DNA from 3 places in the Cedecea sp. genome. Region 3 is predicted to be linked to each of the others. Evidence: predicted binding sites of a transcription regulator. Region 3 holds the regulator's gene; each other region holds the start of a gene.
The links. Region 3 encodes Fur, which represses iron uptake genes when iron is present. Its sites were predicted from a motif close to ATAATAATGAGAACNACTATCAA; they were not measured.
Positions count from the first base shown of each region.

Region 1: VGM55_RS03655 (Nramp family divalent metal transporter) is a predicted target of Fur. The motif match lies at 1,784-1,806, and genes of this name have one in related genera.
Region 2: VGM55_RS08050 (TonB-dependent siderophore receptor) is a predicted target of Fur. The motif match lies at 3,417-3,439, and genes of this name have one in related genera.

Region 1 covers NZ_DASYBS010000025.1:4,209-11,664, reverse strand. Annotated here, with positions in the region: gene VGM55_RS03665 (diguanylate cyclase) at 1-254, shown strand, start outside; gene VGM55_RS03660 (NupC/NupG family nucleoside CNT transporter) at 296-1,483, opposite strand; gene VGM55_RS03655 (Nramp family divalent metal transporter) at 1,829-3,085, shown strand; gene VGM55_RS03650 (DUF2502 domain-containing protein) at 3,133-3,453, opposite strand; gene mgrA (L-glyceraldehyde 3-phosphate reductase) at 3,608-4,597, opposite strand; gene VGM55_RS03640 (alpha-keto acid decarboxylase family protein) at 4,778-6,439, shown strand; gene VGM55_RS03635 (ion channel protein) at 6,436-7,456, opposite strand, start outside.
Region 2 covers NZ_DASYBS010000050.1:80,106-87,561, reverse strand. Annotated here, with positions in the region: gene ilvB (acetolactate synthase large subunit) at 1-349, opposite strand, end outside; gene ivbL (ilvB operon leader peptide IvbL) at 458-556, opposite strand; gene VGM55_RS08060 (YbdD/YjiX family protein) at 682-879, opposite strand; gene cstA (pyruvate/proton symporter CstA) at 1,045-3,150, opposite strand; gene VGM55_RS08050 (TonB-dependent siderophore receptor) at 3,541-5,766, shown strand; gene gdhA (NADP-specific glutamate dehydrogenase) at 5,917-7,260, shown strand; gene VGM55_RS08040 (GNAT family N-acetyltransferase) at 7,299-7,456, opposite strand, start outside.
Region 3 covers NZ_DASYBS010000065.1:87,733-95,188, forward strand. Annotated here, with positions in the region: gene kdpE (two-component system response regulator KdpE) at 1-89, shown strand, start outside; gene VGM55_RS11010 (EamA family transporter) at 126-554, shown strand; gene pgm (phosphoglucomutase (alpha-D-glucose-1,6-bisphosphate-dependent)) at 589-2,232, opposite strand; gene seqA (replication initiation negative regulator SeqA) at 2,260-2,808, opposite strand; gene ybfF (esterase) at 2,983-3,759, shown strand; gene ybfE (LexA regulated protein) at 3,892-4,170, shown strand; gene fldA (flavodoxin FldA) at 4,350-4,880, shown strand; gene fur (ferric iron uptake transcriptional regulator) at 5,160-5,606, shown strand; gene chiQ (ChiQ/YbfN family lipoprotein) at 5,706-6,032, opposite strand; gene chiP (chitoporin ChiP) at 6,079-7,456, opposite strand, start outside.

The DNA of each region.
Region 1 (7,456 bases), on a different contig from region 3:
TGCCCAATACCGATCTTCATGCGGCGATTGCCGTGGCGCAGCGGGTACGCAAAATGCTGGTGAATACGCCGCTAAAACTTGAGAATGACACTACGCTGCTGGTCACGGCTTCGCTGGGTGTTGCTTCCCATGAAGAAGCGCCTGAGGGTGACCTGGAACACATTCAGAGCCAGGCGGATATTCGCCTGTACCGGGCGAAACAGCAGGGGCGCAATAGAGTGTGTTGGAGTGGCGAGGCAGAATCGCAGGCATAAAAAAAGCCGGTGACCAGCACCGGCTTTTTAATACGCAATAATCAGATAACCAGCGCGGCGATAGACGCCGACAGGATACTCACCAGCGTAGAACCGTAAACCAGCTTCAGGCCGAAGCGGGAAACCACGTTACCTTGCTCTTCGTTCAGACCTTTAATCGCACCGGCGATGATGCCGATAGAAGAGAAGTTAGCGAAGGAAACCAGGAACACGGACAGGATACCTTCAGCGCGTGGAGACAGGGAGCTGGCAATCTTCTGCAGATCCATCATGGCAACGAATTCGTTAGAAACCAGTTTGGTCGCCATGATACTGCCTACCTGCAGCGCTTCGCCGGACGGCACGCCCATTACCCATGCAACCGGGTAGAAGATGTAGCCCAGAATGCCCTGGAAGGAGATGCCCAGCACGGCCGCGAACAGCGCGTTCAGACCAGAAATCAGCGCGATGAAGCCAATCAGCATAGCGGCAACGATAATTGCCACTTTGAAACCTGCCAGAATGTACTCGCCGAGCATTTCGAAGAAGCTTTGACCTTCGTGCAGGTTAGACATCTGCAGGTCTTCTTCTTTCTCATCCACGCGGTACGGGTTGATCAGCGACAGCACGATAAAGGTACTGAACATGTTCAGCACCAGCGCGGCAACCACGTATTTTGGCTGCAGCATAGTCATGTACGCGCCCACGATTGACATGGACACGGTAGACATCGCGGTTGCCGCCATGGTGTACATGCGGTTGCGCGACATCTTGCCGAGAATATCCTTATAGGCGATGAAGTTTTCTGACTGTCCCAGAATCAGCGAGCTTACGGCGTTAAAGGATTCCAGCTTACCCATACCGTTGACTTTAGAAAGCACGGTACCGATAGCGCGGATAACAATCGGCAAAATGCGGATGTGCTGCAGAATACCGATCAGCGCAGAAATGAACACGATAGGGCACAGCACCTTCAGGAAGAAGAATGCCAGGCCTTCGTCGTTCATTTTGCCGAAGACAAAGTTTGTCCCTTCGTTAGCGAAGCCCAGCAGTTTCTCGAACATCTCGGAGAAGCCTTTTACAAAGCCCAGGCCGACGTCGGAAGTCAGGAAGAACCAGGCCAGTAATACTTCGATCACCAACAGTTGAATGACAAAGCGAATACGAATTTGCTTGCGGTTAGGGCTAACCAGCAAAGCCAGCAGCGCGACCACAGCAAGCGCTAAAACAAAGTGCAAAACGCGGGACATATTTGCTCCAAATATGAGGCAGGTTTAATTTCGTTGCACATTCTATGTAACAAGCAATAAGAAAACGAGATCAATTCCACACTATAGTGATGAGCTGTGACGGAACGCAAAAATAGTGATCCACCATACATTTCTGCTATGTTAAGTAAAGAAGCTAAAAGTTACGTTAGGATAGCTGGTTAACAGCTTACACGTTGGTCAAATGTTAATCCGTTAACCGGCATCCAGATCCACCATCTCACGCCTCCTGCATATCGTTTTCAGCTATCAGAGAAATCAATTTCCCCGTATTAAATGAACTTGATAACCATTCTCATTTTGATAGCATGAAACATAGCAAAGGCTATATCTCAGAGGCAGAAGATGACAAGCAGTCGCATTGACAGCAATACCGGGCGCACCGCGCGCAAGCTACGGCTGGCGCTGATGGGGCCGGCGTTTATCGCCGCTATCGGCTATATCGATCCCGGTAACTTCGCGACCAATATTCAGGCCGGGGCGAGCTACGGCTACCAGCTGCTGTGGGTGGTGGTGTGGGCAAACCTGATGGCAGCGCTGATTCAGGTGCTTTCTGCCAAGCTGGGGATCGCCACCGGCAAAAACCTCGCGGAGCAAATCCGCGACCATTACCCGCGTCCGCTGGTGTGGATTTACTGGGTACAGGCGGAAATTATCGCGATGGCGACGGATCTCGCCGAGTTTATCGGGGCAGCCATCGGCTTCAAGCTTATCCTTGGCGTTTCGCTCTTGCAGGGCGCGGTGTTGACCGGGATCGCCACCTTCCTGATCCTGATGCTGCAAAGTCGGGGGCAGAAGCCGCTGGAAAAAGTGATTGGCGGGCTGCTGCTGTTTGTGGCCGCGGCCTACATCGTTGAGCTGATATTCTCCCAGCCGAAGGTGGCGGAGCTGGGCAAAGGAATGTTAATCCCCAGCCTGCCAACCTCTGAAGCGGTTTATCTTGCCGCGGGCGTGCTGGGTGCTACGATCATGCCGCACGTGATTTACCTGCACTCTTCACTGACCCAGCACCTGCATGCGGGAAATCGGGCAGAGCGCTATTCCGCGACCAAATGGGATGTGGCTATTGCTATGACCATTGCCGGCTTTGTTAATCTGGCGATGATGGCGACCGCCGCAGCGGCGTTTCACTTTACCGGGCACACCGGCGTTGCCGAGCTGGAAGATGCCTATAAAACGCTGGAGCCGCTGCTAAGCCATGCGGCGGCCACGATTTTTGGCCTTAGCCTGGTGGCGGCTGGTTTGTCATCAACGGTCGTCGGGACGTTGGCCGGGCAGGTGGTGATGCAGGGGTTTGTGCGCTTTTATATCCCTCTGTGGGTTCGCCGGGCTATTACCATGGCGCCGTCCTTCGTGGTCATTATGATGGGGCTCGACCCAACGCGTATCCTGGTGATGAGCCAGGTTCTGCTGAGCTTCGGGATTGCTCTGGCGCTGGTGCCGCTGCTGGTGTTTACCAGCGACAAAAAGCTGATGGGAGACCTGGTTAACGTTCGCTGGGTGAAGCTTGTCGGCTGGGCGATTGTGGCAGTGGTGGTGGCGCTCAACCTGTGGTTAATCTTCGGGACGCTGTTTGGCAACTAATCTTGCCAAATAAAGAAAGAAGGGCTGGATAATCCAGCCCTTTTTTGTCAGTGGTGGTGTCCATGGCCTCTGCCACGATGGTCGTCACGATCTCTCCAGCCTTCACGGTATCCGCGTTCGTAGCTGTTGCGACCGCGATCCCAGCCTTTGTTCCAGCCACGGTGGTGATGCCAGCCGCGATCGCGCCATTCATAGTTTCGGTGCCAGTAGTCGCGGTCGCGCCATCTGCCGCCGTCCCAGTAATTACCGCGATAATCCCTGTCGCCAATCTGTAACTTAACCGACGGCAGCAGGGTGATTTCACCCGCGTTAGCCACCATCGGCGCCGCGGCCAGTAAGGCAAGGGCAAGCATTAATGACCTGAACATACTTTCTCTCCCTGGTTCTCTTAGCCGTGTTGCGGCTTGTTAACACAATATTACAAACCGACAAACAGTCCGATGAACTACACAATTCCTAAATCAAAGACGGCAGCACTTTTTGCACAAGCTAGCGGCTGACTCAGGGAGAGAAGGTAAGCGTTTACACCAAAATGGCCTCGATTGCAGCGCGTTCCTGCTCGCTGAAACCACGCCTGCTTAGCATGCCAACGGCATCTTCGATCTGGCTGGTTTTGCTGGCGCCAATCAGTACGGAGGTAACCTTTTCGTCGCGAAGTACCCAGGCTAATGCCATCTGCGAAAGCTTCTGCCCTCTCTGTTCCGCTATCACATTGAGCCTGCGGACTTTGCTCAGTTTCTCTTCGGTTATCTGGTCGGGATTGAGGAAGCGGCTGCCGCTGGCGGCGCGTGAGTCAGCGGGAATGCCGGCCAGATAGCGGTCGGTGAGCTGGCCGCCGGCGAGAGGGGAAAAGGCGATGCTGCCGACGCCTTTGCTTTGCAGCAGATCCAGCAGGCCGCCTTCAACCCAGCGTTCAAACATCGAGTAACGCGGCTGGTGGATCAGGCAGGGGGTACCCAGATCGTTCAGGATCTCGATGGCCTTTTCCGCCAGTTCTGCCGGGTAGTTAGACATTCCGACGTACAGCGCTTTGCCCTGGCGTACGACATGGTCAAGGGCGCGCATTGTCTCCTCGAGCGGCGTTTCCGGATCCGGACGGTGATGATAGAAGATATCCACGTACTCCAGCCCCATACGCCGCAGGCTTTGGTCAAGGCTGGAAATCAGATACTTGCGCGATCCCCAGTCGCCGTAAGGCCCGTCCCACATGGTGTAACCTGCCTTCGTGGAGATAATCAACTCGTCGCGGTATGGATGAAAATCTTCCCGCCAGATACGGCCAAAGTTGGACTCAGCCGAGCCGGGAGGTGGCCCGTAGTTATTGGCGAGATCGAAATGAGTAATACCGAGATCAAACGCCTTTCTCAGCAGCTGGCGGCTGGTTTCCAGCAGCGTTTCGTCGCCAAAATTATGCCAAAGGCCAAGTGAAATAGCGGGCAGTTTCAGGCCACTGCGGCCGCAGCGACGGTATTCCATGGAGGTATAGCGTTCGGGGTCAGGCTGCCAGGTCATTATTGCCATCCTTATAGGTAACAGTGAAATGAGTGTATACGTTTTCACAACCGCAATGTGCATCAGAATACGCCGTATTCCACTGTAAATTCCACGTTCCACCCCCAAAATTGGATATATTCTCGACACCGATCCCGGTTACTCAATACTCACAGCAAGCCCTCATAGAAGGAAAATCCTATGCGCTACTGTGTGGCAGACTATCTGGTCGACCGGCTCAACGAATGCGGCATCAGCCATCTTTTCGGCGTGCCTGGCGACTATAACCTCGTGTTTCTGGATCATGTTATTGCCCACCCGCAGCTTGCCTGGGTGGGCTGTGCTAATGAGCTCAACGCGGCCTATGCGGCCGACGGCTACGCCCGCTGTAAAGGCGCGGCTGCGCTGCTGACCACATTTGGCGTCGGCGAGCTGAGCGCCGTTAACGGCGTGGCGGGGAGCTACGCTGAGCATCTGCCGGTTATCCATATCGTCGGCGCACCAAATACCCGTTCCCAGCAGCGCGGAGAACTGCTGCACCACTCGCTGGGCGACGGAGATTTCCAGCATTTCCAGCGCATTGCCTCCGAGGTGTCGGTGGCCCAGGCTTCGCTGACCGCGGCCAACGCCTGCAGCGAAATTGATCGGGTGATTCTTGAGGCTCTCAGGCAGCAGCGTCCGGGTTATCTGCTGTTGCCAAGCGATGTCGCCGAGGCCCCGGCTACCCGACCGTCAAAACGGCTGGTCGCCAGTAAAACGGTAGCTGAACCCGCGACGCTGGAAGCGTTCCGCCACTGTGCGCAGGCCAAAATTGCCGAAAGCCGCAGCGTTGCGCTGCTGGCTGATTTTCTCGCTCAGCGGCATGGGCTACAGAACACGCTCCAGCAATGGATGAACAGCGCGCCCGTGCCGCACGCATCGCTGCTGATGGGGAAAGGGCTGTTTGATGAAAGCAAACCCGGTTTCCTGGGCACCTACAGCGGGGCGGCCAGCCCGCCGGAGGTGAAGCAGGGGATTGAAGGCGCGGAGCTGGTTATCTGCGTGGGCGTGAAATTTACCGATACCATCACGGCCGGTTTCAGCCAGAAGCTAAGCCAGCAGCAGACGATTGAGGTCCAGCCGGAGGCGGTACGGGTCGCCGAGCGCTGGTTCAGCGGCATTCCCATGGCGCAGGCGATAGATATTTTGCAGCAGCTGTGCATTCGTCATGCCGCAACGTGGCCTGAAGCAAACCAGAGGCCACCGGCACTGCCTGTCAGTCAAAATGGCAGGCTTGACCAGCACGCGTTCTGGCAAACCTTGCAAAATGCCCTACAGCCGGGGGATATCATTCTGGCCGATCAGGGTACAGCGGCGTTCGGCGCAGCAGCGTTAACCCTGCCGGCAGGCGCAACTTTCATCGTACAGCCTCTCTGGGGATCGATAGGTTATACGCTGCCGGCGGCGTTTGGTGCTCAGACCGCATGGCCGAACCGTCGTGTGGTACTGCTGATAGGCGATGGTTCTGCCCAGCTAACGATTCAGGAACTGGGCAGCATGCAGCGTGACGGCCAGAAGCCGGTCATTCTGTTGCTGAATAATGAGGGTTACACGGTTGAGCGCGCTATTCATGGCCCTGAACAGCGTTATAACGATATTGCGGCCTGGGACTGGACCCGTTTGCCGCAGGCGATGAGCGTTGACAGCCTCGCCGAGTGCTGGCGAGTGACCGAAACCGCACAGCTCGCCGCCGTGCTGGAGAAACTGGCCAGCCCGGAAAGGCTGGCGCTGGTGGAAGTGGTACTGCCGAAGCAGGACATTCCCGAGCTGCTGCGAGCGGTCACCAGCTCGCTGGGCAAACGCAACTCAGAAATGGAGCACTAGCGATTCGACCGCCCGGCCATCATCAGCGGTTTACCCGCCAGCAGGAGCCAGGCGGGTAACATCACGATGCACAGCAGGGGCAGGAGTTTGACGTCCGGCACCACGGCCATCGCCATAAACAGGCTCAGCCAGCCATCACGAGTTACCACAAGCACCAGGCCAAGGACGGCGCACGACAGCGTAATCGCGGCGGGAACGGCCTCGACATGCTGGTGCAGCATCATGCCCAGCGCCACGCCCACAAATACCGCCGGGAAAATACGCCCGCCCCGGAAACCGCTGGCGGCGGCAACAACCAGCGCCGCCAGCTTCACCACCGCAAACAGCAGCAGCGATGAAACCGAGAAGCCGGAGACGGCCAGCTGGCGCATTTCGTCCAGGCCTTTAAACAGGGTGATTTCGCCGCCAATTACCCCCAACAGACCAAGCAAAAAACCACCGACGCCGAGGATAAGCACCGGCTGTTTTAGCTGATGCATCAGGCGGTGCAGCCTCGGCAGGCACCAGACGCCCACCATGCCCATCGCGATGGCGATAGCGGTAACCACCGCGCCGCTGAACAGATCTTCAATGTGCATTTCCGGGTAGTTGGCAACCGGCAGGGCGAAGTGTGGATGGAAGAAAATGCTGGTGGTTAGCGCCCCTGCGGAAGCCGCCATTAATGGGGCAAACAGCCTGTCCCACAGCGGCACTTCGTTATTCCCGCCGAGCGTTTGCGAAAAGATAAGCGCGGCGGCAACGGGCGTTCCGAATAATGCGCCGAGGGTGCCTGCTGCGGCGAGAATCGTCCAGTCCAGCGGACTGACCTTCGGCAATACACGGGCGCCTAGCGCAACCGCGAGCGCAATATTCACGGCCATAATCGGGTGTTCCGGCCCGAGGCTAACGCCACCGGCAAGACCGATAACCAACGCCATAATCAGGCCCGGTATGGCCATTGCGGGCACCGGCGCACCGATAAGTGGTTCGGTTGCCGGGTCTGGCCCGCCGTGGCCCGGTAGAAAACGGATAACCAGC
Region 2 (7,456 bases), on a different contig from region 3:
CGCCAATCATCGAGGTTGGTACCTGGCCGGTGATACAAACCAGCGGGATGGAGTCGAGACGCGCGTCGGCGATGGCGGTAACCAGGTTAGTCGCACCCGGCCCGCTACAGGCAATGCAGACCGCCGGTTTGCCACTGGTACGCGCCATGCCCTGCGCCATAAATCCCGCGCCCTGCTCGTGGCGAGCCAGTACGTGGCGAATGCGGGTGCTTTGGCTCAGGGCATTGTAGAGCGGCAGAACGGTGCCGCCTGGAATGCCGCTAACCGTGGTGATCCCGTGATGCTCCAGCATTTTTACAATCAGCTGAGCGCCGGTGATGCGTTGTGAGGGTGTGTCCGAAATTGCCATGCTCCAGTCCTTCTAATAAGCCGGTTCGCTTCTGGGCAGGCACTTAAAACAAGAAACCCCGCCCGGTTTGCGCCGGCGGGGTTTGGAATCGATGCGTTGATTCAGTCCCTACGGCGCATTGCCGACGACCACCACCACACGCACGACGACCACCGCGGCTGGTAGCGCGGTAAGTAGTAGGGTCGAAGTTGGCAGGGAATGGGTCATGGGTTTCCTGAATCTGTGTTAAAAGTCGTCATTGATAAAATCACACTCGCCGGTTTCGCACAACAGGATTTTTGCTGGCCGCTAAAAAACGAGCGAAATGTCACATTTTTGTTAAATGCTAAGTTTTAGCAGCAGCGTCCGCCGCCTTTACCGCCGTAGCGCGCATCCTGACGTTCGCGGAAAAACTCTTCGTAGGTCATGGGAGTTTGCTCCGGATGGGTCTGGCGTATGTGCTGCACGTAGTTGTCGTAATCGGGTACGCCAATCATCATTTTTGCGGCCTGGCCGAGGTATTTCCCGGCTTTGGCGAGATTATCGAACATAGTGTCTCCAGTGTGCGGCCCCTCACCCCGGCCCTCTCCCCAAAGGGGAGAGGGGGGAATAAAGAAGCCTGATCTATCCCCTCTCCCAAAAGGGGGGTGGGGGAATAAAGATGCCTGATCTATCCCCTCTCCCTTGCAGGGAGAGGGTTAGGGTGAGGGTAAAAATCAATGCACGCTTTTCGCCTGCGCCACGATCTCCTGATAATTCTCAGGCATCGGCTCGTACGGCGTCTCACTCGACGTTGGTTGGTCAGACTTCAGCGCTTTGAGCGCGGTTTTCAGCGAGAACCAGCCGAGCACCACAACTACCACCATAAAGAATATGGTCAGCCCCGCGTCCAGGCGGTTATTGAACACCAGTTGGCTAAGCTGCGACTGCGTGTACTGCGCCGGAATATTCCCGCTGTCGATCATCGCCTGGAATTTGTTGGCGATAGCCAGGAAGCCCACTTTCGCATCCGAACTGAACGCTTTTTGCCAGCCTGCCGTTAAAGTACAAACCAGCAGCCAGGCGGTCGGCATCAGAGCAACCCACGCATAGCGCTGCTTCTTCATCTTGAACAGCACAACCGCACAGAGCATCAGCGCCATGCCCGCCAGCATCTGGTTGGCGATGCCGAACAGCGGCCACAGCGTGTTGATGCCGCCCAGCGGGTCGACCACGCCCTGATGCAGGAAGTAGCCCCATGCCAGTACGCAAAGCCCGGTTGCAAGCAGGTTGGCCGGCAGCGAGTCGGTTCTTTTCAGCCCGGGTGAAATGACTCCCAGCAGGTCTTGCAGCATAAAGCGCGCCGCGCGAGTCCCGGCATCCACCGCCGTCAGGATGAACAGCGCTTCAAACAGAATGGCAAAGTGATACCAGAACGAGACGTCCATCAGCCCGCCCAACGCGCCGTGCAGAATGTACGCCATCCCCACGGCAAGCGTTGGTGCCCCGCCGGCGCGAGAGATAATGCTCTGCTCGCCGACTTCACTGGCGATAGTGGTCAGCGTTTCCGGGGTGATATGGAAGCCCCACCCGCTCACCACCTGCGCGGCAGAAGCCACAACGTCAGCCGTGCCTGCCGGAGCCAGTACGGCCATCGGGCTGTTCATCGCGAAGTACACGCCAGGGTCGATAACACAGGCCGCCACCAGCGCCATGATGGCGACAAAGGATTCCATCAGCATGCCGCCGTAGCCAATGAAGCAGGCCTGATTTTCATTCGCCAGCATTTTCGGCGTGGTGCCGGAAGCTATCAGCGCGTGGAAGCCAGAAACAGCCCCGCAGGCGATGGTGATAAACAGGAACGGGAACAAGTCACCGCTCCAGACCGGGCCGGTACCATCGATGAATTTTGTTAATGAAGGCATCTGCAGCGTCGGGCGCATGATCAAAATGCCGATCGCCAGCCCGATGATGGTGCCAATTTTCAGGAAGGTGGAGAGGTAGTCGCGCGGCGCCAGCAGCAGCCACACCGGCAGCACTGAAGCCACAAAGCCATAGCCCACCAGCATCCACGTCAGCTGTACGCCGGTATAGTCAAAGTACGGTGCCCAGGTTTCACTCTCCGCCACCCAGCCGCCGGAGATAATGGCAAATACCAGCATCACCAGGCCAATCACCGACACTTCGCCAATGCGCCCCGGGCGCAAATAGCGAATATAGACGCCCATAAACAGCGCCAGCGGGATGGTAAAGGCAACGGTGTATGTACCCCAAGGGCTATGGGTCAGCGCCTTCACCACGATCATCGCCAGCACGGCCAGGATAATCACCATGATCATAAAGCAGGCCACTAACGCGATAACGCCCGCGGTGTTGCCCATTTCTTCTTTAACCAGCTCCCCCAGAGAGCGCCCGTTGCGGCGCGTGGAGACAAACAGCACCATAAAGTCCTGTACGGCTCCTGCCAGCACCACGCCCGCCAGCAGCCAAAGCATGCCCGGCAGATACCCCATTTGCGCAGCAAGTACCGGCCCCACCAGCGGCCCCGCCCCAGCAATAGCGGCAAAGTGGTGGCCAAACAGCACCTTTTTATCCGTTGGGACGTAATCAAGACCGTCATTGTTCCGCACGGCCGGCGTCATGCGCGTGGCATCCACCGTCAGCACGCGTTTCGCGATAAACAAACCGTAGTAGCGGTAGGCAATCAGGTAAATACAGACGGAGGCAATGACAATCCACAGCGCATTTATCTGCTCACCACGATTCAAAGCGATGTAGCCGAGGGCAAATGCGCCTATCAAAGCAAGCACGACCCAGACGAGGTGTTTCCCAAATCTATCCATCAATTTTGTCCGTTTTCTAAGTGGATACCGAGAGTTGTTACATTTTTTATCTAGCCTGGAATAGCGGTTCTCACAATCTGAAGCGGGCAAAACGCGGGGCATTTACCTCAGTTTGTTAATGAGATCACCTAAATATGTATCGCAACCGTAAAGTCGGCAGGTCAATTGTGGAATATCAGATTGGTGAATGGTTAACGCGGGGATTGATAACCAGGGATGATTAATTAGCGGAATTAATTGGTTTCAAATGCCAACTGAGAAAGACATTGATAATTATTTTCATTTGCAATAGCGTGTTTCCGCACTTTCAACTCCAGACACTTTTGCCGCGTCCTTCCTCATTTCGGAAAGGAGTTTACGGGACGCAGGCGGTGACACTCAGGATAAATAATGAACAATACATTATCGTACTCCCTCGCCACGTTGGTGAGTCTGGGCCTCTACGGCACTGCCTTTTCGGCGGCAGCAGAGACGGCACCCGTAGAAAATGAAGACACGCTGGTCGTCACCGCTGCCCAGCAAACGCTGCAGGCACCCGGCGTGTCGATTATCACCTCCGAAGAATTAAAGAAGCACCCTGTCGCGCGTGACGTCTCTGAAATCATTCGTACCATGCCAGGGGTTAACCTTACCGGCAACTCTACCAGCGGGCAGCGCGGCAACGGCCGCCAGATTGATATTCGCGGCATGGGGCCAGAAAACACGCTGATCCTGATTGACGGTAAACCGGTCACCAGCCGTAATTCCGTCCGCCTTGGCTGGCGCGGCGAGCGTGATACCCGAGGCGATGCCTCGTGGATTCCGCCTGAAATGATCGAGCGTATTGAAGTCCTGCGTGGCCCGGCGGCGGCTCGCTACGGTAACGGCGCGGCGGGCGGCGTGGTGAACATTATTACCAAACGCAGCAGCAACGAGTTCCACGGCAGCTGGAATACCTATTTCAACGCGCCGGAACACAAAGACGAAGGCTCGACAAAACGCACCAACTTCAGCCTGACGGGGCCGCTGGGGGATGACGTCAGCTTCCGGCTTTACGGCAACCTGGACAAAACGCAGGCGGATGCCTGGGACATCAACCAGGGACATCAGTCGCTGCGCACCGGATCCTACGCCAGCACGCTTCCTGCCGGCCGCGAAGGGGTTATCCATAAAGACCTGAACGGGCTAATCCGCTGGGAGTTTGCACCGATGCAGGCGCTGGAGTTTGAAACAGGCTACAGCCGCCAGGGCAACCTCTACTCGGGTGATACACAAAACACCAACAGCAACCAGTTGGTGAAGGATAACTACGGCAAAGAGACTAACCGCCTCTACCGCCAGAACTATGCCGTCACCTGGACCGGCGGCTGGGATAACGGCGTCACCACCAACTCCTGGGTGCAGTACGAACACACCCGCAACTCGCGCATGAACGAAGGCCTGGCGGGCGGCACGGAAGGGATCTTCGCCAATAATCAGTTCTCGGATATCGACCTTAGCGATGTGCTGCTGCACAGCGAAGCGAGCATTCCGTTTGACCTGCTGGTGAACCAAAACCTCACCCTCGGCAGCGAATGGAATCAGCAACGCATGAAGGATGGTTCGTCGAACAGCCAGTCATTGAGCGAAGGCGGTGCGATTCCGGGTATGTCGTCCACCATCCGCAGCCCTTATTCGAAAGCAGAAATCTTCTCCCTGTTCGCCGAGAACAACATGGAGATAACCAGCAGCACTATGCTGACGCCGGGTCTGCGCTTCGATCATCACTCCATCGTGGGGAATAACTGGAGCCCGTCGCTGAACCTTAGCCAGGAGCTGGTGGAAGACCTGACGCTGAAGCTCGGTATTGCCCGCGCCTACAAGGCGCCAAGCCTGTATCAGACTAACCCGAACTACATTCTCTATAGCCGTGGCCAGGGCTGTGCCGCGAGCGCAGGGGCCTGTTACCTGATGGGCAACGAGGATTTGAAAGCCGAAACCAGCGTCAACAAAGAGATTGGGCTGGAGTTCAAGCGCGACGGCTATCAGGCCGGGATCACCTGGTTTAGAAACGACTACCGCAACAAGATCGAATCCGGTTATTCGCCTGTTGCCTCTAACAGCAAGAAAACCGATATCTATCAGTGGGGCAACGTGCCAAAAGCGGTTGTGGAAGGGCTGGAAGGCACCATTAATCTGCCGCTGACGGACACCGTAAGCTGGAACAACAACCTGACTTATATGCTGCAAAGCAAAAATAAGGAAACCGGCGATCGCCTGTCGATCATCCCGGAATACACCCTTAACTCGACGCTGAGCTGGCAGGTTCATCAGGATGTTTCGCTGCAAAGCACCCTGACCTGGTACGGCAAGCAGGCTCCGAAGAAGTACAACTACAAGGGCGAACCGGTTACCGGCAGCGACACCAACGAGGTCAGCCCTTATAGCATCATTGGCATGAGCGCGACCTGGGACGCGACCAAAAACGTCAGCTTAACCGCCGGCATTGATAACCTGCTGGATAAGCGCCACTGGCGCGCGGGTAACGCCCAGACCACCGGGAATGCCACCACCAACGCTTATATGTATGGCGCGGGTGCCGAGACCTACAACGAGTCTGGCCGCACGTATTACATGAGCGTCAATACGCACTTCTAAACCCTCTCCGGGAGGCTAATTAGCCTCCCCCTCTTTCTTCACCTTGCTGGTGAAAAAATCGCTTGATGCCCGTTCATAAGAAAATGTTATAGTCGAAAAAACCATACAAAAAACGCACACAACACGACCTTCAACAAGGAGTTACCTCTGATGGCTCAAGCACACTCTCTCGAAGACTTTTTAACCTCAGTACAGTCACGCGACCCGCATCAGGTTGAATTCGCTCAGGCGGTTCGCGAAGTTATGAGCACGCTGTGGCCGTTTCTTGAGAACAATCCGCAGTACCGCCAGCAGGCGCTGCTGGAACGCCTGGTTGAACCCGAACGCGTGATCCAGTTTCGCGTAGCCTGGGTGGATGACAACAATCAGGTGCAGGTTAACCGGGCATGGCGCGTGCAGTTCAGCTCGGCGATTGGCCCCTTCAAGGGCGGGATGCGCTTCCACCCTTCCGTTAACCTGTCGATCCTGAAGTTTCTCGGCTTTGAACAGACCTTTAAAAATGCCCTCACCACGCTGCCGATGGGCGGTGGCAAAGGCGGCAGCGACTTTAACCCTAAAGGCAAAAGCGAAGGCGAAATCATGCGTTTTTGCCAGGCGCTGATGCTTGAGCTGTACCGCCATCTGGGCCCGGACACCGACGTTCCGGCGGGCGATATCGGCGTTGGCGGCCGCGAAGTCGGCTACATGGCGGGGATGATGAAAAAGCTCTCCAACAACACCGCCTGCGTGTTCACGGGCAAAGGGCTGTCGTTCGGCGGTAGCCTGATCCGCCCTGAAGCGACCGGCTACGGGCTGATTTACTTCACCGATGCCATGCTACAGCGCCACGGCCTGGGCTTCGAAGGCATGCGCGTGGCGGTTTCCGGCTCCGGCAACGTGGCCCAGTATGCGATTGAAAAAGCCATGTCGCTCGGCGCACGCGTGGTCACCGCCTCCGACTCCAACGGCACCGTGGTCGACGAAGCAGGCTTTAGCGCAGAAAAACTGGCACGCCTGTGCGAAATCAAAGCCAGCCGCGACGGTCGCGTAGCAGATTATGCCCGCGAATTTGGCCTCACTTACCTGGAAGGCCAGCAGCCGTGGAGCGTGCCGGTTGATATTGCTCTGCCGTGCGCAACTCAAAACGAGCTGGACGTCGACGCGGCACAAACGCTCATCGCCAACGGCGTGAAGGCCGTAGCCGAAGGGGCAAATATGCCGACAACGATCGCCGCTACGGATTTGTTTGTGGAAGCCGGCGTGCTGTTTGCGCCGGGCAAAGCGGCAAACGCGGGCGGCGTGGCAACCTCAGGGCTGGAGATGGCACAGAACGCCGCTCGCCTGAGCTGGAAGGCTGAAAAAGTGGATATTCGCCTGCACCACATCATGCTTGATATTCACCAGGCCTGCGTGGAGTACGGCGGAGAAGGGAAACAAACGCAGTATGTGCGCGGCGCAAACATCGCCGGGTTCGTCAAAGTTGCGGACGCGATGCTGGCTCAGGGCGTGCTGTAACTTACGCGGTGAGGGCCTTCGCCCTCACCCATTTTCATCTACAAGGTCAGCTTCATTTCGTACTGCTGGAGCGCATCCTGAGTAAAACCGCTGCTTAAAAATAACGGCGCAACGGCTTCGGGCAGGCTGGGGATAGTCACTACTCCAGGGAACCGATGCTGAAGTAAAGCCAGCAGTTTTTTGGCCTTCCCTTTCC
Region 3 (7,456 bases):
GCCACCTGCGCCAGAAGCTGGAAAGCGACCCTGCCCGCCCTCGCCACCTGCTAACCGAAACCGGGATCGGCTACCGTTTTATGCTGTGAAAGAGTAACCTCTTGTCGGTTCAGGAGGAGTCTTTTATGAGCGCATGGTTAGTCTACGCCCTGTTGTCTGCCGCCACGGCAGCGCTGGTCGCTATTTTTGGCAAGGTTGGTTTGCAGCATCTGGATGCCAATACCGCCACGGCCGTTCGTGCCGTGGTCATGGCGTTATTTTTAGTTGGGGTGGTTGTGGTTCAGGGAAAACTGAACCTCATCAGCACCGTGTTTGCCGATAAAAAAGCGCTGCTGTTTATTCTGCTGAGCGGCGTGGCCGGTGCCCTTTCGTGGCTGTTCTACTTTATGGCGATAAAAAGCGGTGAAGTCTCGAAGGTCGCACCTATCGATAAGTTGAGTGTGGTGTTCGCCGTGATTCTGGCGGTCATTCTATTTGGCGAGAAGGTGTCGCTGATTGCCGGGATAGGCGTGGCGCTTATCACCTGCGGCGCGCTGATGGTGGCTTTAGGCTAAAAGAGAAAGGCTCCCGAGGGAGCCTTCTTTTGTTTTACTTCGCGTTCTTCAGCACTTCGCTGACAATCTCTACCGCTTCTTTCTCAATCTGCTCGCGGTGCTCTGCGCCCAGGAAGCTTTCGCAGTAAATTTTGTAGGCGTCTTCGGTGCCGGACGGACGAGCGGCAAACCAGCCGTTCTCGGTCATCACCTTCAGGCCACCGATTGAAGCGCCGTTGCCCGGTGCTGTCGTCAGGCGGGCGGTGATCGGGTCACCTGCCAGCGTGTCTGCACTGACCATTTCTGGCGACAGCTTAGACAGCGCGGCTTTCTGTGCGGAGGTGGCCGGAGCCTGAATACGGTTGTAGCTTGGTGCGCCAAAGCGTGCCGCCAGCTCGTCGTAATGCTGCTGCGGGTTTTTGCCCGTTACGGCGGTGATTTCTGCCGCCAGCAGGCACATGATGATGCCGTCTTTATCGGTCGACCACGGTGTGCCGTTGAAGCGCAGGAACGATGCCCCGGCGCTCTCTTCGCCGCCGAAGCCGAAGCTGCCGTCGAACAGGCCGTCAACAAACCACTTAAAGCCAACCGGGACTTCCACCAGCTTGCGGCCCAGGTCTTCTACCACCCGGTCAATCATCGCGGAGGAGACCAGGGTTTTACCGACGGCCACATCTTTGCCCCACTGTGGACGGTGCTGGAACAGATAGTTAATGGCAACGGCCAGATAATGGTTCGGGTTCATCAGGCCGGCAGGCGTAACGATGCCGTGGCGGTCGTAATCCGGATCGTTTGCAAACGCCAGATCGAATTTGTCGCGCAGCGCCAGCAGGCCAGCCATTGCACATTCGGAGGAGCAGTCCATACGGATTGCGCCGTCTTTATCGAGGTGCATAAAGCGGAAAGTCTGATCGACCTGATCGTTAACGATGGTCAAGTCCAGGTTGTAGTGCTTCGCGATACGGTGCCAGTATTCGATACCGGAGCCGCCGAGTGGGTCAACGCCCAGCTTCAGGCCTGCCTTTTGAATCGCGGCCATATCGACGATATCCACCAGCCCTTCGATGAAAGGCTGCACCAGATCCTGCTCCTGAACGTGGCCGCTTTCCCAGGCTTTATCCAGCGAGATACGCTTAACGCCTTTCAGACCATCGGCCAGCAGCGCGTTAGCGCGATCTTCGACCACTTTGGTGACGTTGGTATCCGCCGGGCCACCGTTTGGCGGGTTGTACTTAATACCCCCGTCGTCCGGCGGGTTATGGGATGGCGTGATAACAATCCCGTCCGCCTGAGCGCCGCCCTTTTGGTTGTGCACCAGAATGGCGTTAGAAACCGCCGGCGTTGGGGTGTAGCCGTTATCCTGCTGCACAATGACGTCCACGCCGTTGGCAGCCAGCACTTCCAGCACGGAGATAAACGCAGGTTCGGACAGCGCGTGGGTATCTTTGCCCACATAGCACGGACCGGTGATCCCATTCTTCGCACGCTCTTCAGCAATAGCTTGCGCAATCGCCAGAATATGAGGTTCGTTAAAGCTATGACGCGCCGCACTGCCGCGGTGGCCGGAAGTCCCGAATTTCACCGCGTGTTCACTATTACCCACCACAGGCTTAAGCACGTAATACTGCGCCGTAAGCTGGGCTACGTTAATCAAATCGCTCTGTTGTGCAGGCTGGCCCGCACGATCGTGGTTAGCCATTGGCTCTTCCTTACTGACGCCAGGTTTTTAAATAGTGCCGCAAACCTTTTCAATCAGCTCCGCAGGGAACTGCATTGACTGCATGATGTGTTCAACCATGCTGCATTTACGACCAGTATTCGTATTGGTGATCACCCAGTATGGGGTGCCCGGAACATGTTTAGGCTTGGTTTGATTGCCGTTTGCCAGCAGCGTTTGCTCATCACCGGCAAAATAGACGCGAGTGCGGCCATGCAGGGATTCAGTCGCTTCGCCGAAGGTTTTCGCGTCCAGCTGATACAGCGTGGACAGCACCATCATAAAGCGGTTTACGGCTTTATTCTGAGCAGCATATTCATCCGAAAGCAGCAGTTCACGAACGGCGCGCACGCGATTACGAGCGGTGTTCGCAGGCTTCTCTTCAACAACGGGAGCCGCAGAGCGCTCAGGCGCAGCGGGTGCAGGAGTGGCTGCTGGTGTTTGCCCGGCGGTAAATTTAAGCATACGCCGTAAAATGTCTGACGCGCTCTCGCCAATGTGCTTAGTCTGACTGGCAATGTAGCGGTAAAGCTCGTCATCAACTTCGATTGTTTTCATCTTAATCCAGTACGATATCTTTTCTGAATACAAGTCGTTGGGAGTATAGGGTCAAATCCCAACAGCGAACAGGAGGGGCGACTCAAAGTCAGAGTAAACTGAATATTTGCCGCACGCCCGCAGGAATGCCAACATGATACCCTAACCAAACGAACCAAAATAAAGAACTTTGCCATGAAATTAAATGCTCGCCTGCAAACTGCGCAACAATCGAATAGCAATTCCCCTATCGTACTGATCCATGGCCTGTTTGGCAGCCTGGATAATCTCGGCGTGCTGGCGCGGGATCTGGGTAAAGATCATACTTTGCTGCAAATAGATCTGCGTAACCACGGGCTGTCTCCGCGCAGCGACGATATGAGCTATGCCGCAATGGCCGGCGACGTTCTGGACACGCTTGATGATTATGGTATCGAGAAAGCCACGTTTATCGGTCACTCTATGGGCGGCAAAGTGGTGATGGCGCTGACGGCTCTTGCCCCCCAGCGCATCGATAAACTGGTGATGATTGATATCGCGCCGGTTAACTATCAGGTTCGCCGTCACGACGAGATTTTTGCGGCGATTCGTGCGGTCACTGAAGCAGGCGTTGAGACTCGCCAGCAGGCGGCGCAGATCATGCGCGAACACGTAGAAGAAGAAGGCGTCATTCAGTTTCTGCTGAAGTCTTTTGCCGACGGCGAGTGGAAGTTCAACGTGCCGGTGCTTTGGCAGCAATACGAAAGTATCGTTGGCTGGCAACCCGTTCCCGCCTGGCAGCATCCCGCCTTATTCATCCGCGGCGGGAACTCGCCGTATGTTGATGAAAGCCACCGCGAGGCGCTTTTAAGTCAGTTCCCGCAGGCTCGTGCGCACGTCATCGCTGGCGCGGGCCACTGGGTTCACGCTGAAAAACCGGAGGCAGTTTTACGCGCAATTCACCGATTTATCGACGCGGAACCGAAAAACTGATTAAAAACAGAACGACCGGCCAGCAGAAGTCGCTAACGCGTTGGCGGGAATGGCGCGCTGATGTATGATGGCGCGCTTAATTGCACCGGCACCCTGCCCCTGCAGCCAGAATTTCCTGTCAGTATCCTAATCATGGCAAAAGAACAAACGGACCGTACTACATTAGATCTGTTCGCGGACGAGCGTCGCCCCGGGCGGCCTAAAACCAATCCGCTCTCGCGCGATGAGCAGCTGCGTATTAATAAACGCAATCAGCTTAAGCGCGACAAAGTGCGTGGTTTGAAGCGAGTTGAGCTAAAACTGAACAATGATGCGGTCGACGCCCTCAACCAGCTTGCCGACGCCCGCAGCATCAGTCGTAGCGAACTGATCGAAGAGATGTTGCTCGAGCAGCTTAAAAAGCTGGGATAGCTCTTTCTGCTGCCCTGCCCGTCATCTGAAATCTCAAAAGGGTGAGCAAAACCATGTTGCAGACTGTGCACCCCGGCGTGATAGCTGTTTCCGCTGGTGGAGCTGTTCTGCTATGATTGCCCTATACGTGGGCATTGAACGGCCAGCATACTATTAAGTTTCAAGAGGTTATTTTACTCATGGCAATCGTAGGCATTTTTTTCGGCAGCGACACCGGTAACACCGAAAATATCGCAAAAATGATTCAAAAACAGCTCGGTAAAGACGTTGCTGAGGTGCATGACATTGCTAAAAGCAGCAAAGAAGATCTCGAAGGTTTCGACATTCTGTTGCTCGGCATCCCAACCTGGTACTACGGCGAAGCGCAGTGCGACTGGGACGATTTCTTCCCGACTCTCGAAGAAGTCGATTTCAACGGTAAGCTGGTTGCGCTGTTCGGCTGTGGTGACCAGGAAGACTACGCGGAATACTTCTGTGATGCGCTGGGTACCATTCGCGATATCATCGAACCGCGCGGCGCCGCTATCGTAGGCCACTGGCCGACCGCGGGCTACCACTTTGAAGCGTCAAAAGGCCTGGCAGACGACGACAACTTTGTCGGTCTGGCCATCGACGAAGACCGCCAGCCGGAACTGACCGCCGAGCGCGTTGAGAAGTGGGTCAAACAGATTTCTGAAGAACTGAATCTGGCCGATATTATTAACGCCTGATTTGCCTGGCGCAAATGCAGCGTTTGCGCCATCTTGATAGCTTGTAGCAATGAAAATAATTGCTACAAGTTTGTAACTTTCTTGTACATCCCTGTACAATGTCTTCCTGACAGCTTGGCTGATAATTACTGTAAATGGCGACGCCGCCACGATTTTTCAGCCTCATTTTGCACCATACTTGCGGTTCCCATTTAGAAGCAGCAGTTCTATAATGAGACGCATTACTCTTTACGCTCACTGCAGTTTGAGCGAATCGTTAAGCAACAGGACACTTTCCGCATGACTGACAACAATACCGCATTAAAGAAGGCCGGCTTGAAAGTCACGCTTCCGCGATTGAAAATCCTCGAAGTGCTGCAAGAGCCGGTAAATCATCACGTCAGCGCGGAAGACTTATATAAACGTCTGATCGACATGGGCGAAGAAATAGGCCTGGCGACGGTCTACCGCGTGCTGAACCAATTTGACGATGCCGGGATCGTGACCCGCCATAATTTTGAAGGCGGCAAGTCCGTTTTCGAGCTGACCCAGCAGCATCACCACGATCACCTTATCTGCCTCGATTGCGGCAAAGTAATCGAGTTCAGCGATGATTCTATTGAATCGCGCCAGCGTGAAATTGCCACACGCCACGGTATCCGCCTGACTAACCACAGTCTCTATCTGTACGGACACTGTGCCGAAGGCGACTGCCGCGAAGACGACACCGCGCACGATCCTAAATAAGTAATCCGCATTAACGAACGCTGCCGAACAGGTGGCGTTTAAAAGCAAAAAACCGGCAGGTTTCCCTTGCCGGTTTTTTTATTGACTGAAAAAACGTAATCAGCTGTTATTCGCGCGAATTTCTTGCCAGATTTTATCGCAGCGAACCTTCGCGGCTTCATCATTCCCGCTCTTTCTTGCCTGAATGCATTTCTGATAATCCAGCACGCTCACGGTCTCTTTTTCAACAAACGCTTTGTGCTGTTTTTCCTGGCGCAGTACGTTCAGCACGCTCTGGCAGGCTTCGATTTTATCCGGGTTGCCTTCTGCGGTATTGATACAAGCGCTGTAAGCCTGCTTCAGATGTGAATCTTCCGGCGGAGCCGGGGGCTGAACGCAGGCGGAGAGCGTGAAAGCCACGGCGGTAACCAGCAGGATTTTTTTCATGTTCAGTTCCTTATAAAAAACGGGCGCTTGCGCGCCCGATTTAGCATTAGAAGATGGTGAACGGAGCAATAACGATAAATTTCACGTCACGCTCGTCCTGGAACATGTTGCCGTAACCACCGCCCCAGCTTGGGATATCGGAGTGGTTGTCGTACTGAGTGAAGTGCAGTTTGAACAGCGTACCTTTCGCACGGCCTTCCTGCACGGTGTACATTGCGTCGAGGCTGTATGAAGACTCTTTGATCTTGTTGGATGCGATATCCTGACGGTTACCGGAAGCATCAAGCGCCCATGTGGCTGGTTTTGCATCCCATGCATAAACATAGGAGCCCCCAACAGCCCAACCCGGCAGATTCCAGTTGCTCAGGTCATACATCGCACCGAAGAACACGGCTTTTTCGCCGTTGGCGTTGAAGTCAGAGCGGTTATCCCACCATACATCGAGACGGCCGTTTGAAGAGGCATAGGTTGGCGTCATACGCTGCAGGAAGTAACCCTGCTGGCCTTCTGCCTTCACCATGGTCCCTTCCAGACGCAGGTCAACCTGGCCAATTTTGTAGCCTAAGGTCAGCGCCTGCAGCCACGCGGTACCGTCATAAATATCGTTGATGGTGTTGTTAGAGGCTTTATCACGGGTGCCGTAGAACTGGTAGCTGGTGCTCAGCGGGCTGCCTGCAACGTCAAATTTGTAGCTCGCTTTCGCGAAGTACTGGTCAACAAAACCTTCAGCCTGACCAAATGCCCCTTCCAGAATCAGGTCATTTTTGAAGTCATATTTCGCGCCGATGGAGTGCAGATAATCAACTTTGGTCTTTTTGTCGTTCTGGTAGAACTTGTCCGTTTCCAGATGCCATGGAGCCTTGTACTCGTTGGTCCACATGTAGGAGAAGCTCAGCGCACCTGCATCGCCATAGTCGAATGCCGCCCCAGCTTCAGCCCCCTGATAGGTACCAGGCATGAAGCTCCAGTGCGGCGCTAACAGCGTTTGGCCGGTTGGCTGGATATAACCCGCACGAGCCCAGACCGGGCCGTACTTAAATTTAGCGGCCGCTTTATAAAGGCTGATGCCGCCTTTATCGCCGGAGTAGTCTTCGCTGTAGCCTTTGTTTTTAGAGGAGAATGCGATTTCGTTTGGGTGGCCGCTGGCGCTGTCTTCGGCCATCTCAATGGCGGTGAAAGCGGCGATATCCAGGCCAAACATGTCGGCTGCGTAGCCGGACTGGAAGTCCAGGTTAGCGTTCCAGGTTGAGTGTGACAGGTTAGTTTTGTACTTACCGTCAGTCACGTCTTTACGGTCACGTTCGCGCTGCCAGTAATAGACGCCACCGGTCAGCGTTGAGTCATCAACAAAGCCCGCAGCGCTAACCTGCGGAGCAACAACAAAACCTGAAAGAGCGGTAACACTTGCAATAGCAAGAGCAAGC